DNA from 2 places in the Streptosporangium amethystogenes subsp. fukuiense genome. Region 2 is predicted to be linked to the other one. Evidence: predicted binding sites of a transcription regulator. Region 2 holds the regulator's gene; the other holds the start of a gene.
What was found. Region 2 encodes LexA, which represses DNA repair genes until DNA is damaged. Its sites were predicted from a motif close to TCGAACANNTGTTCGA; they were not measured.
Positions count from the first base shown of each region.

Region 1: a site for LexA is predicted at 3,827-3,842, ahead of recA (recombinase RecA). Genes of this name have one in related genera too.

Region 1 covers NZ_JBHTEE010000001.1:4,783,422-4,790,280, forward strand. Annotated here, with positions in the region: gene rny (ribonuclease Y) at 1-1,481, opposite strand, end outside; gene recX (recombination regulator RecX) at 1,766-2,581, opposite strand; gene recA (recombinase RecA) at 2,595-3,719, opposite strand; gene ACFQVD_RS20355 (hypothetical protein) at 4,045-4,323, shown strand; gene ACFQVD_RS20360 (DUF3046 domain-containing protein) at 4,339-4,533, opposite strand; gene ACFQVD_RS20365 (VOC family protein) at 4,698-5,186, opposite strand; gene ACFQVD_RS20370 (ATP-dependent helicase) at 5,449-6,859, shown strand, end outside.
Region 2 covers NZ_JBHTEE010000001.1:9,954,445-9,961,303, forward strand. Annotated here, with positions in the region: gene ACFQVD_RS44195 (hypothetical protein) at 1-181, opposite strand, end outside; gene leuS (leucine--tRNA ligase) at 737-3,208, shown strand; gene lexA (transcriptional repressor LexA) at 3,396-4,106, opposite strand; gene ACFQVD_RS44210 (LysM peptidoglycan-binding domain-containing protein) at 4,762-5,028, shown strand; gene nrdR (transcriptional regulator NrdR) at 5,439-5,900, shown strand; gene ACFQVD_RS44220 (vitamin B12-dependent ribonucleotide reductase) at 5,983-6,859, shown strand, end outside.

The DNA.
Region 1 (6,859 bases), 5.2 Mb from region 2:
GAGCCCGGCTTGACCATGACCCTGATCTCACGGCCCGCCTGCATGGCGAAGACCTTCTCGACCCCCTCGTAGGAGGTGGCGATCTCCTCCAGGCGCTCCAGTCGCTTGACGTAGGCCTCCAGCGACTCTCGGCGCGCGCCCGGACGGCCGCCGCTGATCGCGTCGGCGGCCTGGGTGAGGACGGCCTCGACGGTCTTGACCTCTACCTCGTTGTGGTGGGCCTCGATGGCGTGGACCACGTCCTCGTGCTCGCCGTACCGCCTGGCGATCTCGGCGCCGATGAGCGCGTGGCTGCCCTCGACCTCGTGGGTGAGGGCCTTGCCGATGTCGTGCAGGAGCGTGCAGCGCTTGAGCAGCGTCGTGTCGAGCCGCAGCTCGGCCGCCATGATGCCGGCGATGTGGGCGGACTCGATGAGGTGGCCGAGCACGTTCTGACCGTAGGAGGTGCGGTAGCGGAGCTGGCCGAGGAGGGTGACCAGCTCAGGGTGCATGTCGGTGATGCCGAGCTCCACCAGGGCGTCCTCCCCCGCCCGCACGCACAGCTCCTGAACCTCGGCCTTGCTGCGCTCGTGGGCCTCCTCGATGCGCTGCGGATGGATACGGCCGTCGAGGACGAGTTTCTCCAGGGTCAGCCGGGCGGTCTCGCGGCGGACCGGGTCGAAGCATGACAGCAACACGGCTTCCGGCGTGTCATCGATGATCAGGTTGACTCCGGTGGTCGACTCGAAGGCACGGATGTTACGGCCCTCGCGGCCGATGATGCGCCCCTTCATCTCGTCACCCGGCAGGTGCAGGACGCTCACGACGGACTCGGCGGTCTGCTCGGTGGCCACCCGCTGGACCGCCAATGTAACGATCTTGGTGGCGCGCTTCTCGCCCTCCTTGCGCGCCTCGCTCTCGATCTCCCTGACGATCAGGGCTGCCTCGCGTTTGGCCTGGTTCTCGATCTCCCGGACCAGCTCGGCTCTGGCCTGGTCGCCGGTGAGCCCGGACACCCGCTCCAGGATGGCCTTGCGCTCCTCGGCCACCCGTTCGAGATCCTCGCGGCGATCGGCCAGCTCGGTCTCCGTCTCGGCGAGCTTGCGGGCCCGGTCAGCCTGGCGCCTGGCCTCATCGTCGAGGCGCTGCTCCCGCTCGGCCAGCCGGTTCTCCCTGCGTTCGAGGTCCGCCCGGAGTTCCTTGAGCTCGTATTTCAGCACCTTGCCCTCGGCCTCGACCTCCTTGCGCATCTCGGCCGCCGCCTCGACCGCCGCCTCCGATTTGCGCAGGAGCTCTCCGGCGTCGTCCTGGGCCTTCGCCCGGATACCGGCGGCCTCACGCCTGGCCTCCTCCAGCTGGGCCGAAACCTCGGCCTCCTGCTCCGGGGTGAGGCCCTTCGGTCCGGCTCCTCCGATGTGACGCAGCAACACGACCAGCACGGCCGTCATCACGGCAAGAGCCACAACCGCCACTGCCAATATGACGACCACGACCGGATCCATGCGCGCCTCACCTTCCTCGCGTCGCAAATATCAAGCACGCGAGGGGTCACACGCACGGCACGGAAAGCCCAAGAGACGGCGCTGCCGGGACAGAAGTGAACCCAGAGGGATCACTCACCGGCTTTTCCCGCCGGCCCGCTCTCCCGCCCTCATCCGCCAAGCCTGTTTGTCCGTATACACCGCTATGACAATCCGCACTGCGCGGAGTAACTCCTCACTGCCGTTGAGATTAAGCGTCAGAGAGGTAACGAGCAAGCAAAGACCTGGCGTCAGGCTGCTTTGAGCTAGTCGAGGGGATAGCCCGAATCTTCCATGAATGGCGCTGTTTCTGCCTCATCATCCTCCAGCACTTCGCGGATAACGCGAAACGCCAGGCCAGGACCGTATCCCTTTCGAGCGAGCATGCCGGCCAGCCTGCGGGTCCTGACCGCAGGGTCCAGACCGCGGGTCGAGGAGAGCTTGCGCCGCACAAGGCGACGGGCGGTCTCCGCCTCCTGCTCGGGGTCGAGCTGCTCCACCGCGTCCTTCACGGTCTCCTCGTCCACCCCCCGGTGCCGGAGCTCGGAGGCAAGGGCCTTTCTGGCAAGCCCCCGCCCGGCATGGCGAGAGCTCACCCATGCCGCGGCGAACGCCTCATCGTCGATGAGCCCGACCTCGGAGAAGCGCTCCAGCACGGCGTCCGCCGCCTCCTGGGGCACCTCACGCTTGTGCAACGCCTCCGCGAGCTGAGCTCGGGTGCGCGGCGCCATCGTCAGCAGCCGCAGGCAGATCGCCCGCGCCACCGCTTGCGGATCGGTCCCGGCCCCCCGGCTCGCGGGAGCTCCCTCGGCCGGCCCGCCAGGAAGGAGGCCATCGGGATGGGTGCCCGAAGAACCGACCCCGGAGCGTCGCTCACCACGCCGGGAGCCACGTCCCCGCCGGCTTCGCGGCTCGTCGGCGGTGGGACCTGCGCCCTCTCCCTCGGAGGCGGGGAGAGCATCGCCGCGCCCGCGCCCTCGCCCGCTTCTGCCCGGCGAGCCGCCCCGGGGCTCGTCGGGCCAGGCACCCCAGTCTCTCGGCCCGCCCTCACCGGGCGGACCAAGGTCGGCTCCCGTCATCATCGATCAGCCCGAATCAGGCGTCACCCGGCTTGGGAGTGGCCGCCTTGGAACCGCGACCGGACGCGGCGGTCGCCGGACCGGAACCACGGCCGGGCGCGGCGGTCGCCGGAGCGGCAGGCGGCGGGGTGGCCGGGCTGTCGACGCGCGGGCCGACGCCGAGCTTCTCCTTGATCTTCTTCTCGATCTCGTTCGCCATGTCCGGGTGGTTCTTGAGGAAGTTTCGCGCGTTCTCCTTGCCCTGGCCGAGCTGGTCGCCCTCGTAGGTGTACCAGGCTCCGGACTTGCGGACGAAGCCGTGCTCCACGCCCATGTCGATCAGGCCGCCCTCGCGGGAGATGCCGACACCGTAGAGGATGTCGAAGTCGGCCACCCGGAAGGGCGGGGCCATCTTGTTCTTGACGACCTTTACCCGGGTGCGGTTGCCGACCGCCTCGGTGCCGTCCTTCAGCGTCTCGATACGGCGGATGTCGAGGCGGACCGAGGCGTAGAACTTCAGCGCCTTTCCACCGGTCGTGGTCTCGGGCGAGCCGAACATGACGCCGATCTTCTCGCGGAGCTGGTTGATGAAGATCGCGGTGGTGCCGGTGTTGTTGAGCGCGCCCGCGACCTTGCGCAGCGCCTGGGACATCAGGCGTGCCTGGAGGCCGACGTGGCTGTCGCCCATCTCGCCCTCGATCTCGGCCTTGGGCACCAGGGCCGCGACCGAGTCGATGACCAGCAGGTCGACGGCGCCGGACCGGATCAGCATGTCGGCGATCTCCAGCGCCTGCTCACCGGTGTCCGGCTGGGAGACGAGCAGCGCGTCGGTGTCGACGCCCAGCTTCTGGGCGTACTCGGGGTCGAGCGCGTGCTCGGCGTCGATGAACGCGGCGATGCCGCCGCCACGCTGGGCGTTGGCCACCGCGTGCAGGGCGATCGTGGTCTTTCCCGAGGACTCGGGACCGTAGACCTCGATGATGCGGCCGCGCGGGAAGCCCCCGATGCCGAGCGCCACGTCGAGCGCGATGGAGCCGGTGGGGACCACCTCGATGGGCGCCCGGGTCTCGTCGCCCAGGCGCATGATGGAGCCCTTGCCGAACTGCCGCTCGATCTGAGCGAGGGCGGTCTCGAGCGCCTTCTCGCGGTCGTTAGCTGCCATGGGAGCCCCCCTGGAGGGTCGCGGGTTGGATCGGTTGCCAGAAAGCTACGGGGTGCCGCCGACAATTTCGGGAGGGCACGCCAGGAGTGACGGCCCGTTCAATATAGCCGAACGACTGTTCGATCGCGGCCCGTTGGCATCACGTTTCCAGGAACCGTGATCCACCGCGGGACTCTCCCGTACGGGGTCGGCCACAGACGCGGGGCCATGGTGGCGAGGAGCGCGGACCCATCCGGGAGGCGACATTTCCGAGAATTGTCCTGAGCCTGTTGTAACCAGGCTGACCTGGGGTGATCCTGAGGGGAAACGACCCGAGGTGCCCGACGTGCCCAACACGTTCACGCAGCAACGCCTAGCCCATCTCGACTCCCTGGCCGCCGAACTGCGACAACGAGGGCTGGTGAGCCGCACCCTCGGAGGCGCCGCTCCGGTGCTGTGGGTATGGCATCCGGACAGCGGCCGGCAGACCATCGTCTTCGCCACCCCCGTCAAGGACGGCTGGCTGTTTCTGTGGTCGCCGGACGGCGAGGAGAGTGCCGACGACCCCGCGCTCGCGGCCGGCTCGGTGGAGAGACTTCTCGCTCCGCCCGCGGAACCCTCCTGACCCCCGGCCCGCCCCTCAGCGGAGCCGGGGAGAGACGTCGGTCACCCCGCACACGGCATGCCAGACCTCCTTCGCCCCGACCCCCTCGGCCAGCGCCTGGATCACGGTCCGGCCGCCGAGGTCGGCGATGACGTAGTCATGGGCCCACGACTCGGCGTACTGGTCGCCGAAGTGCAGCTTCATCCGTTTCCAGAAATCCGACAGGCGCATGCCCCAAGTATGAGACCACCCCGGCGTGCCGCGGCCCGCGACCGGCACGCCGCGGGCCGGCGGCGTGCCGGTCGCCCGGTCCGGGTGAGAGGGAGACGCGGGGGCGGGGTTCGCACGCCCGCGGGAACCCCGCCGGGAGCGACCGGCTGAGAGGCGGCGGCCCGTCAGAGCACGCGGGAGCCGTACATCTCGCCGAGGGGGTCGGCGAGCAGTTCCACCCGCGCCCCGTCCGGGTCGGTGAAGTAGATGGAGGTACCGCTCTCCACCTGGTGCGGCACGCCCGCCGCCGCCAGCTTGCCGCGCAGGCGCTCCCAGGTGGAGGGGTCCACGGAGACGGCGACGTGGTGGAGCCCGCCGAGGACCTCCCGGTAGGGACCGAGGTCCAGCCCCGGGAAGTCGAAGAAGGCGAGGAGGTTGCCGTTGCCGATGTCGAAGAAGAAGTGGTTCGACCCCTGGTAGTCGCGGTTCTCGAAGATCTCCGTGAGGGGGAACTCCAGGAGGTCCTGGTAGAACCTGATCGTCGCCTCGACGTCCGAGGAGATCAGCGCGAAGTGGTGCAGTCCCCTCGCGCTGCTCGGCGGACGGTTCTCCCTGAGGTGCTCCGCCTTGATCCGCTCGCGTTTCGCCTCGATGGCCTGGTAGTCGATGCTCATCGTCAGCTCACCACTCAATGCGTCCTGTGTTCGCCAAAGCATGCCAGTGGCGACAGGAGCCAACCTACTCCTGGGGCGGGCCGTGCCGGCGACGCCCCCTCGAACGTGTCCGGCGTACAGGCCCGGTGATCTGGCCGTGGCACCGGTGGATCACGTATCCGCAGGTGATGAGCCGGCAGGCGGTGACGGGTTCTGTCGGTGGCGCCGTGCAGTATGGGCGGTGGCCCGGTTGGTCGGCCGAGCCGGGAGGAGGGGGTGCGCGATGAGCGAGACGGCGGGCGCGGACGGGGCGCTGGGGCACTTCACCCGGATGACCAGGGACTGGTTCACCGGGGCCTTCGCCGCGCCGACCGCGGCACAGGAGGGGGCGTGGGCGGCGATCGCCCGGGGTGACAACACCCTGGTGGTCGCCCCCACCGGCTCCGGCAAGACGCTGGCCGCCTTTCTGTGGTCGCTCGACCGGCTGGCGGCCGGGCGCTCGGCCGTCGGGCCTCCCGGAAACGCCACCCCTTCGGGGGACGCCGGGTTCCCCGGAAGCGCCCGGAACACCACCACGATCACGGACGCCCCGGCGGGCGCCACCGGCCCGGACGTGACGGGCGGCACGGGCGCCGGGGGGAGGCGGAGCCGTTCCCGACGGGACGAGGAGCCGCCGAGGCCGTGCCGGGTCCTTTATGTGTCGCCGCTCAAGGCTCTGGCCGTCGACATCGAGCGCAACCTCCGGGCGCCGCTGGCCGGGCTGAGGCAGACCGCGAGAAGGCTCGGCCTGCCGGTGCCGGAGATCTCGGTGGCGATCCGCTCGGGCGACACCTCGCCCGAGGAGCGGCGCCGGTTCGCGGCCAGGCCGTCCGACATTCTGATCACCACCCCCGAGTCGCTGTTCCTGCTGCTCACCAGTCAGGCCCGCGAGGCACTGCGCGGCGTGGAGACGGTCGTCGTCGACGAGGTGCACGCGGTGGCCGCCACCAAGCGCGGCGCGCACCTGGCACTCAGTCTGGAGCGGCTCGACGCCCTCCTGGCCCGGCCCGCGCAGCGCGTCGGCCTGTCGGCGACCGTACGGCCGGTGAGCGAGGTCGCCGCCTTCCTGGGCGGGTCCCGTCCGGCGACCGTGGTCCAGCCGCCCGCGGGTAAGGAGATCGAGGTCGAGGTGGTCGTCCCGATCGAGGACATGACGGAGCTCGACACGCCGCCCGTCTCCCCCGCCCTCGACGACGACCGGTGGCCGACCGAGTCCCCGGCCAAGCGGTCGATCTGGCCGCATGTGGAGGAGCGGCTGTTCGACCTGATCGGGGGGCACAGCTCCACGATCGTGTTCGCCAACTCACGACGGCTGGCCGAACGGCTCTGCACCCGCCTCAACGAGCTGGCCTGGGAGCGGCGGGCCGTCGAGACGGAGCGGTCCGGGGCGGGCACGGAGGCGGATCCCGCGCACCGGGCCGAGAGCCTCCCCGAGCCTCCCGCCTCCCTCTCCACCCCGGCGGCCATGATGGCGCAGGCCGGTTCGGCCAAGGGGGTCGTCCCGGAGATCGTACGGGCCCACCACGGGTCGGTGTCGAAGGAGGAGCGTTCCCAGATCGAGGAGGCGCTCAAGTCCGGGCGACTGCCCGCCGTGGTCGCGACCTCCAGCCTGGAACTCGGCATCGACATGGGTGCGGTGGACCTGGTGGCCTGCG
Region 2 (6,859 bases):
AGACGCGCTGCCCCCCGCCGGGCGAGGTCTGCCAGGAGCCGTTGCCGCTCTGTGGCTCCTCCTGCGGGCGGGGGAGCCGGGGGCCGGTGCCGAGAGGGTCGTTCGTCCACGAGGGTGACGGTTCGGCAGCCTCCGGCCATGCCGGAGGCAGGTGGGACTGGCTGGACTGCTCCGAGGCCATGCTTTCCTTACCTCCCGCGTGGGTGCCCGAATTAGGCGTATTGGGCATGATCTCACGTGAGACGGGGGGGCTCGCAGGGAAACTGGAGAACGCCCCTCTGAACTGGAGTCCGGTTGGGTCGGTCGGCGGGTCCTGCATGGGCAGGCCGACCTCCAACGGATCCGGGCCCCGCCCCGGCTCTACTGAATGTGCCACGGTGAAAAGAGTAAACGCGAAGGACGTACGAGGTCACAACAGGTGCATAGCCATCGGGTCTCGTTCGCTCCGGCGAGTGCGGAAATCCTCATTCTGCCGACCTGCTCGGACGGCTGTCTCCTGTTTGCCGCGATCGGGTCTGTTTCCCCAGGCCACGAATACGCCTTGCGGGCTGCGATAGTCTTGCTCTATGCGTGCCGCGACCCTGCTTATCGGGCCGCATCGGCCTCCCCGTCCCTGAGCGCCCTGCCGATGCGGCCGCCCTCCGCGTGAGCGGGGGGTTTTTGCATTGGGCCAGGCGGGTCAGACCATCCACGCAGACATACCCGAGGGAAAATCGACGTGAGCGAGCGAGCCGACATGCAGAGCGACGAGCAGCACTATGACCCGCAGGCCCTGCAGGTCAAGTGGCAGCGCAGGTGGGAGGAACTGGACCCCTTCCGGGCCTCCGACGACCCCGCCGACCCGCGTGAGCGGCGCTACATGCTCGACATGTTCTCCTACCCCTCGGGCGACCTGCACATGGGGCACGCCGAGGTGTTCGCCCTGGGCGACGTCATCTCCCGCTACTGGGTCCAGCGCGGCTACAACGTGCTGCACCCCGTCGGCTGGGACTCCTTCGGCCTGCCCGCCGAGAACGCCGCGATCAAGCACAACGCGCACCCGGCGGAGTGGACCTACGCCAACATCGAGACCCAGGCCAACTCCTATCGGCGCTACGCGATCTCCTTCGACTGGTCCCGCCGCCTGCACACCAGCGACACCTCGTACTACAAATGGACCCAGTGGCTGTTCAACCGCTTCTTCGAGCGTGATCTGGCCTACCGCAAGGGCGGCCTGGTCAACTGGTGCCCGAACGACCAGACCGTGCTGGCCAACGAACAGGTCAAGGACGGCAGGTGCGAACGCTGCGGCGCCGAGGTCGTCCGCCGTGAGCTGACCCAGTGGTATTTCAAGATCACTGATTACGCCGACCGGCTGCTGGACGACATGGCCCTGCTGGAGGGCGGCTGGTCCGAGCGCGTGCTGACCATGCAGCGCAACTGGATCGGCCGATCCGAGGGCGCCGACGTCAACTTCGTGATCGAGGGCCGTGACGAGCCGGTCACCGTCTACACCACCCGTCCCGACACCCTGTACGGCGCCACCTTCTTCGTGGTCGCCCCGGACGCGCCGCTGGCCGAGGAGATCGTCACCGACGACCGGCGCGAGGCGTTCGAAGCGTACCGGGTTGAGGTGTCCAAGCTGTCCGACATCGACCGGTTGTCCACCGAGAAGGAGAAGACCGGCGTCTTCCTGGGCCGGTACGCGATCAACCCGGTCAACGGGGAGCGCATGCCGGTCTGGGCGGCCGACTACGTGCTGTCCGACTACGGTCATGGCGCGATCATGGCCGTGCCCGCGCACGACCAGCGCGACCTGGACTTCGCCCGTGCCTTCGACCTGCCGGTACGGGTCGTCGTGCACACCGGTCTGGCCGACCCCGGTGAGACCGGCATCGCCACCGCCGGGGACGGTGCGATGGTCAACTCCGGCCCGCTGGACGGCCTGACCAAGGCCGACGCGATCAGGAAGATCATCGAGGTGCTGAGCGAGCGGGGCACCGGCCACTTCACGGTGAACTTCCGGCTGCGCGACTGGCTGCTGTCCCGCCAGCGCTTCTGGGGCTGCCCGATCCCGATCATCCACTGCGCCGACTGCGGCGAGGTCCCCGTCCCCGACGACCAGTTGCCCGTCACCCTGCCCGACATGCGCGGCGAGGCCCTGGCGCCCAAGGGCGTCTCCCCGCTGGCCTCGGCCGAGGAGTGGGTCAACGTCTCCTGTCCCAAGTGCGGCGGCCCGGCCAGGCGCGACACCGACACGATGGACACCTTCGTCGACTCCTCGTGGTACTTCCTGCGCTACGTCGACCCCTCCTACGAGGACGGCCCGTTCGACGTCGAGCGCGTCCGCAGGTGGGGCCCGATCGACCAGTACATCGGCGGCGTCGAGCATGCCGTGCTGCACCTGCTGTACGCCAGGTTCTTCACGAAGGTCCTGCACGACATGGGCATGGTCGACTTCGTCGAGCCTTTCACCCGCCTGCTGAACCAGGGGCAGGTCATCAACCAGGGCAAGGCGATGTCCAAGTCGCTGGGCAACGGCGTCGACCTGGGTGAGCAGATCGACGCCTACGGTGTCGACGCGGTCAGGCTGACCGTCGTCTTCGCCGGCCCGCCCGAGGACGACATCGACTGGGCCGACGTCTCGCCGGCCGCGTCCCAGAAGTTCCTGGCCCGGGCGTTCCGCGTGATGGTCGAGGCGGGGGCGGCCTCCGCTCCCGGCGTCGACTTCGCAGGTGGCGACCTGAACCTGCGTAAGGTCGTGCACCGCACGGTCGACGAGGTCACCAGGCTGGTCGAATCGCACCGCTTCAACGTCGCGGTGGCCCGGATGATGGAGCTGACGAGCGCGACCCGCAAGGCCATCGACTCCGGGCCCGGCGCCGCCGACCCTGCGGTCAGGGAGGCCGCGGAGACGCTGGCGGTCATGCTCTCCCTGGTCGCGCCGTACGCGGCCGAGGAGGGCTGGGAGCGGCTGGGACACAGCGGCTCGGTCGCACACGCGGGCTGGCCGGCGGCGGACCCGGCGCTGCTGGTCCAGGACTCCGTCACCTGCGTCGTCCAGGTCGCGGGCAAGGTGCGCGACCGGTTGGAGGTCTCCCCGGAGATCTCCGAGGCGGACCTGGAGGCACTGGCGCTGGCGTCGGAGAAGGTCCAGGCGTTCCTGCCCGGCGGCACGCCGCGTAAGGTCATCGTGCGCGCGCCCAAGCTGGTCAACATCGTCCCGTAGACGTTCGAGCGGGGCGCCCGTCCGGCGGGCGCCCCGAGTCGTTCATGGGCGAACCGGGGGTCGGCTCATCCGGCCTGGGCGGTGTCGTCTGTTCGTCGTGCCGTCACCTGAGAAAACGCCGGGCGACCGGCACCCCGACGTCGGGGTGCCGGTCGCCCGGCGTGTCGTGCGTTCTTGGGCGCGTGCCTCAGAGCTTGCGGAGGACCGCCACGACCTTGCCGAGCACGGTGGCCTCGTCACCCGGGATCGGGTCGTAGTTGGGGTTGTGCGGGACCAGCCAGACGTGGCCGTCCCTGCGCTTGAAGGTCTTGACCGTGGCCTCGCCGTCGATCATCGCCGCGACCACGTCACCGTTGTCGGCCACCGGCTGCTGGCGTACGACCACCCAGTCGCCGTTGGCGATGGCGGCCTCGATCATCGAGTCTCCGGTCACCTGGAGGAGGAAGAGCGTGCCCTCGCCGACGAGCTGCTTGGGCAGGGCGAAGACGTCCTCGATGCTCTCCTCGGCGAGGATCGGACCACCGGCGGCGATCCGGCCGACAAGTGGCACGTAGGCGGCGGTCGGGCGGCTGACCGGGGTCTCGTCCTCGCCGGAGTCGGGATCCACCCACAGCACGGGCTCCCCGGGCAGGCGCACCTCCAGAGCACGGGGGCGGTGCGGGTCACGCCGCAGGTAGCCCTTGCGCTGCAAAGCCGTCAACTGGTGCGACACGCTGGAGGTGCTGGTGAGCTGCACCGCCTCACCGATCTCCCGCATGGACGGCGGATAACCGCGCTGCTGCACGGAGTCGCGGATCACCTCAAGGATCTTCCGCTGCCTGGGGGTGAGGCCAAGGGAGTCACGCCTTCGCACCGCCAGGTCGCTGGCGGCCGAACCGTTCTCGTTGTGCTGGCTCATACGAACTCCTCGCCTCCCGGTCTGTATCTGATGTGTCGCACACAGCGACCATACAACGGCCGAAGATCATATTCAAACAATTGTTCGAATGTCCTCGATATCGGCGACGCCGTGGTGTACAACATCGTACGGGAGTTCGATCGACATCGTGTTCGATTCGCCGATCTTTCTTCGACATGTGTTCGGCCAGGTCGAGGGGATGGGGGCCACCGTGAAACCGACCGCGACGACACCACGATCCATGACCGTGCCGAGATCCCGGACCGCGCGGCGATCGCCGGGGGCACCGCTGCTTCGCCTCGTGCCGCCACCGAGATCGGAGCCCGCTCCCGCGCCGGAATCCGGCAGGGGGGCCGGGGCGGGGCGGAGCCCGGAAGGCGGAAGGGGGCCGGGGCGGCCCGGACGCGAGCGGGCGGCCGGGCGGCCGCGGGAGCCGGAGGCCGGGTGCGAGCCGACGTCGGGACTCGGGCGTGAAGTGAGGCGGAGGCGAGGGCAGGGGCCTCGGCAGGGACCCCGTCAGGGGCTTGGCCGGGGGGCGCAGGGGCGGGCGCCTGGGGCGGGAGCGGTTCGTGCGGGCGTCCGCCGCCCGGGTGCCGCCCGGCCCCGGACCGCCGGGCGGCCGCTCCGGCTCACCCGGCGTGGGAGGATCGTGGCGGTGACGGTGCTCGTGCTGTTCACCCTGGGGGCGCTCTGGCTCGGCGGGCGCATCGACACGGCCCTGGCGGGCGAGCGGACAGGTCATGAGGGCCTGTCCCGGATCACGGTGCACGCGGGCGACACGCTGTGGGAGATCGCGGACGCACTGGCGCCGGAGGGCGACGCCGGTCGGACGGTCCGCCGCATCATGGACCTCAACGGGCTGGCCGGCTCCGAGGTCCGGCCCGGAACCCGGCTCTACCTCCCCGAGGGCCTCATCCGCTGAGAAGGGGCGTGCTCCGTGGGGCGCGTGGGATTGGCCGGCCGGGTTCGGGGAAGGCGTGGGCGAGCCGTACGGGAGGGTTCGACAGGGGTCCTGCCTGACATATCGTCTGGGGCGCGTGTGAGGGAAGGGGCGCGTGAGGCGGGAGGGCGTCGCCCGAGGGGCGACACGCCGAGACGTGACGGCTGATCAGCGACTTCGTGTGGCGAGGGCCTTTCAACTTGCGTTCATGGTCGCGCACTTCTACCGTTAGACCACAACATCTAGTGGCTGCACCGCAACACTTCACCACAGATTGTGTTTCCATTACCGCCTCTCGACTATTCGAGGGGCGTGCGCGAGCGTCTCGTCATGCGCGCCATGGGGCAGGTGAGGTGGGTGAGCCACTCTCGCAGCTCAAGGAGGCGACGCGCGTGCACTGTCCGTTCTGTCGTCATCCGGACACGCGAGTCATCGACAGCAGGGCGACCGAGGACGGCGGCGCCATCCGCCGCAGGCGCACATGTCCGGAGTGCGGGCGCAGGTTCACCACGCAGGAGACGGTCCTGCTCATGGTGAGCAAGCGCAGTGGCGTGACGGAGCCGTTCTTCAGGGACAAGGTGATCGCCGGGGTCCGGCGGGCCTGCCAGGGGCGCCCCGTCGGAGAGGACTCCCTGGCGCAGTTGGGCCAGCGGGTCGAGGAGAGCATCCGGGCCACCGGATGCGCCGAGATCGCGGCCCACGAGGTCGGGCTGGCGATCCTGGGGCCACTTCGCGAACTGGACGAGGTGGCGTACCTGCGGTTCGCCTCCGTCTACCGGGGATTCGAGACCCTGGCCGACTTCGAGGCGGAGATCGAGCAGCTCCGGGCGGGGCGCTCCAGCGAGCAAGACTGAGAAAGACCCCGGGCGCCGGGGGTGAGCGGCGTGTTGGTGTGGTCCGATATGAGGGCTCGCGGAGCCCCAGGAGGGGGAAGTCATGACGGAGACCGCCGGCGCGGTGGCACGTGGGAGCAAGCGGCCGCGCAAGGGCCTGAGGATGAAGCGCATCTTCACCACCCCAGGCGTGCACCCCTATGACGAGCTGTCCTGGGAGCGCCGCGACGTCGTCATGACCAACTGGCGCGACGGCTCGGTCAACTTCGAGCAGCGTGGCGTCGAGTTCCCCGAGTCGTGGTCGGTCAACGCCGCCAACATCGTGACCACCAAGTACTTCCGCGGCGCGGTCGGCACCCCGCAGCGGGAGTGGAGCCTCAAGCAGCTGATCGACCGGGTGGTGGGCGTCTACACCCGTACGGCGGTCGAGCACGGCTACTTCGCCGCCGAGGAGGACGTGGAGATCTTCGACCACGAGCTCAAGCACGCTCTGGTCAACCAGGTCTTCAGCTTCAACTCCCCCGTCTGGTTCAACGTCGGCACGGCGTCGCCGCAGCAGGTCAGCGCCTGCTTCATCCTGGCCGTCGACGACCAGATGGAGTCGATCCTCGACTGGTACAAGGAAGAGGGTGTGATCTTCAAGGGCGGTTCCGGTTCCGGCGTCAACCTCTCCAGGATCCGTTCCTCCAAGGAGCTTCTCTCCAGCGGCGGCACCGCCAGCGGCCCGGTCTCCTTCATGCGCGGAGCGGACGCCTCCGCGGGCACCATCAAGTCCGGCGGCGCCACCCGCCGTGCCGCCAAGATGGTGGTCCTCGACGTCGACCACCCCGACATCGAGGAGTTCGTCGAGACCAAGGCGCGCGAGGAGGACAAGATCCGCGCCCTCCGTGACGCCGGGTTCGACATGGACCTGGGCGGCAAGGACATCGTCTCCGTCCAGTACCAGAACGCCAACAACTCCGTGCGCGTCTCCGACGAGT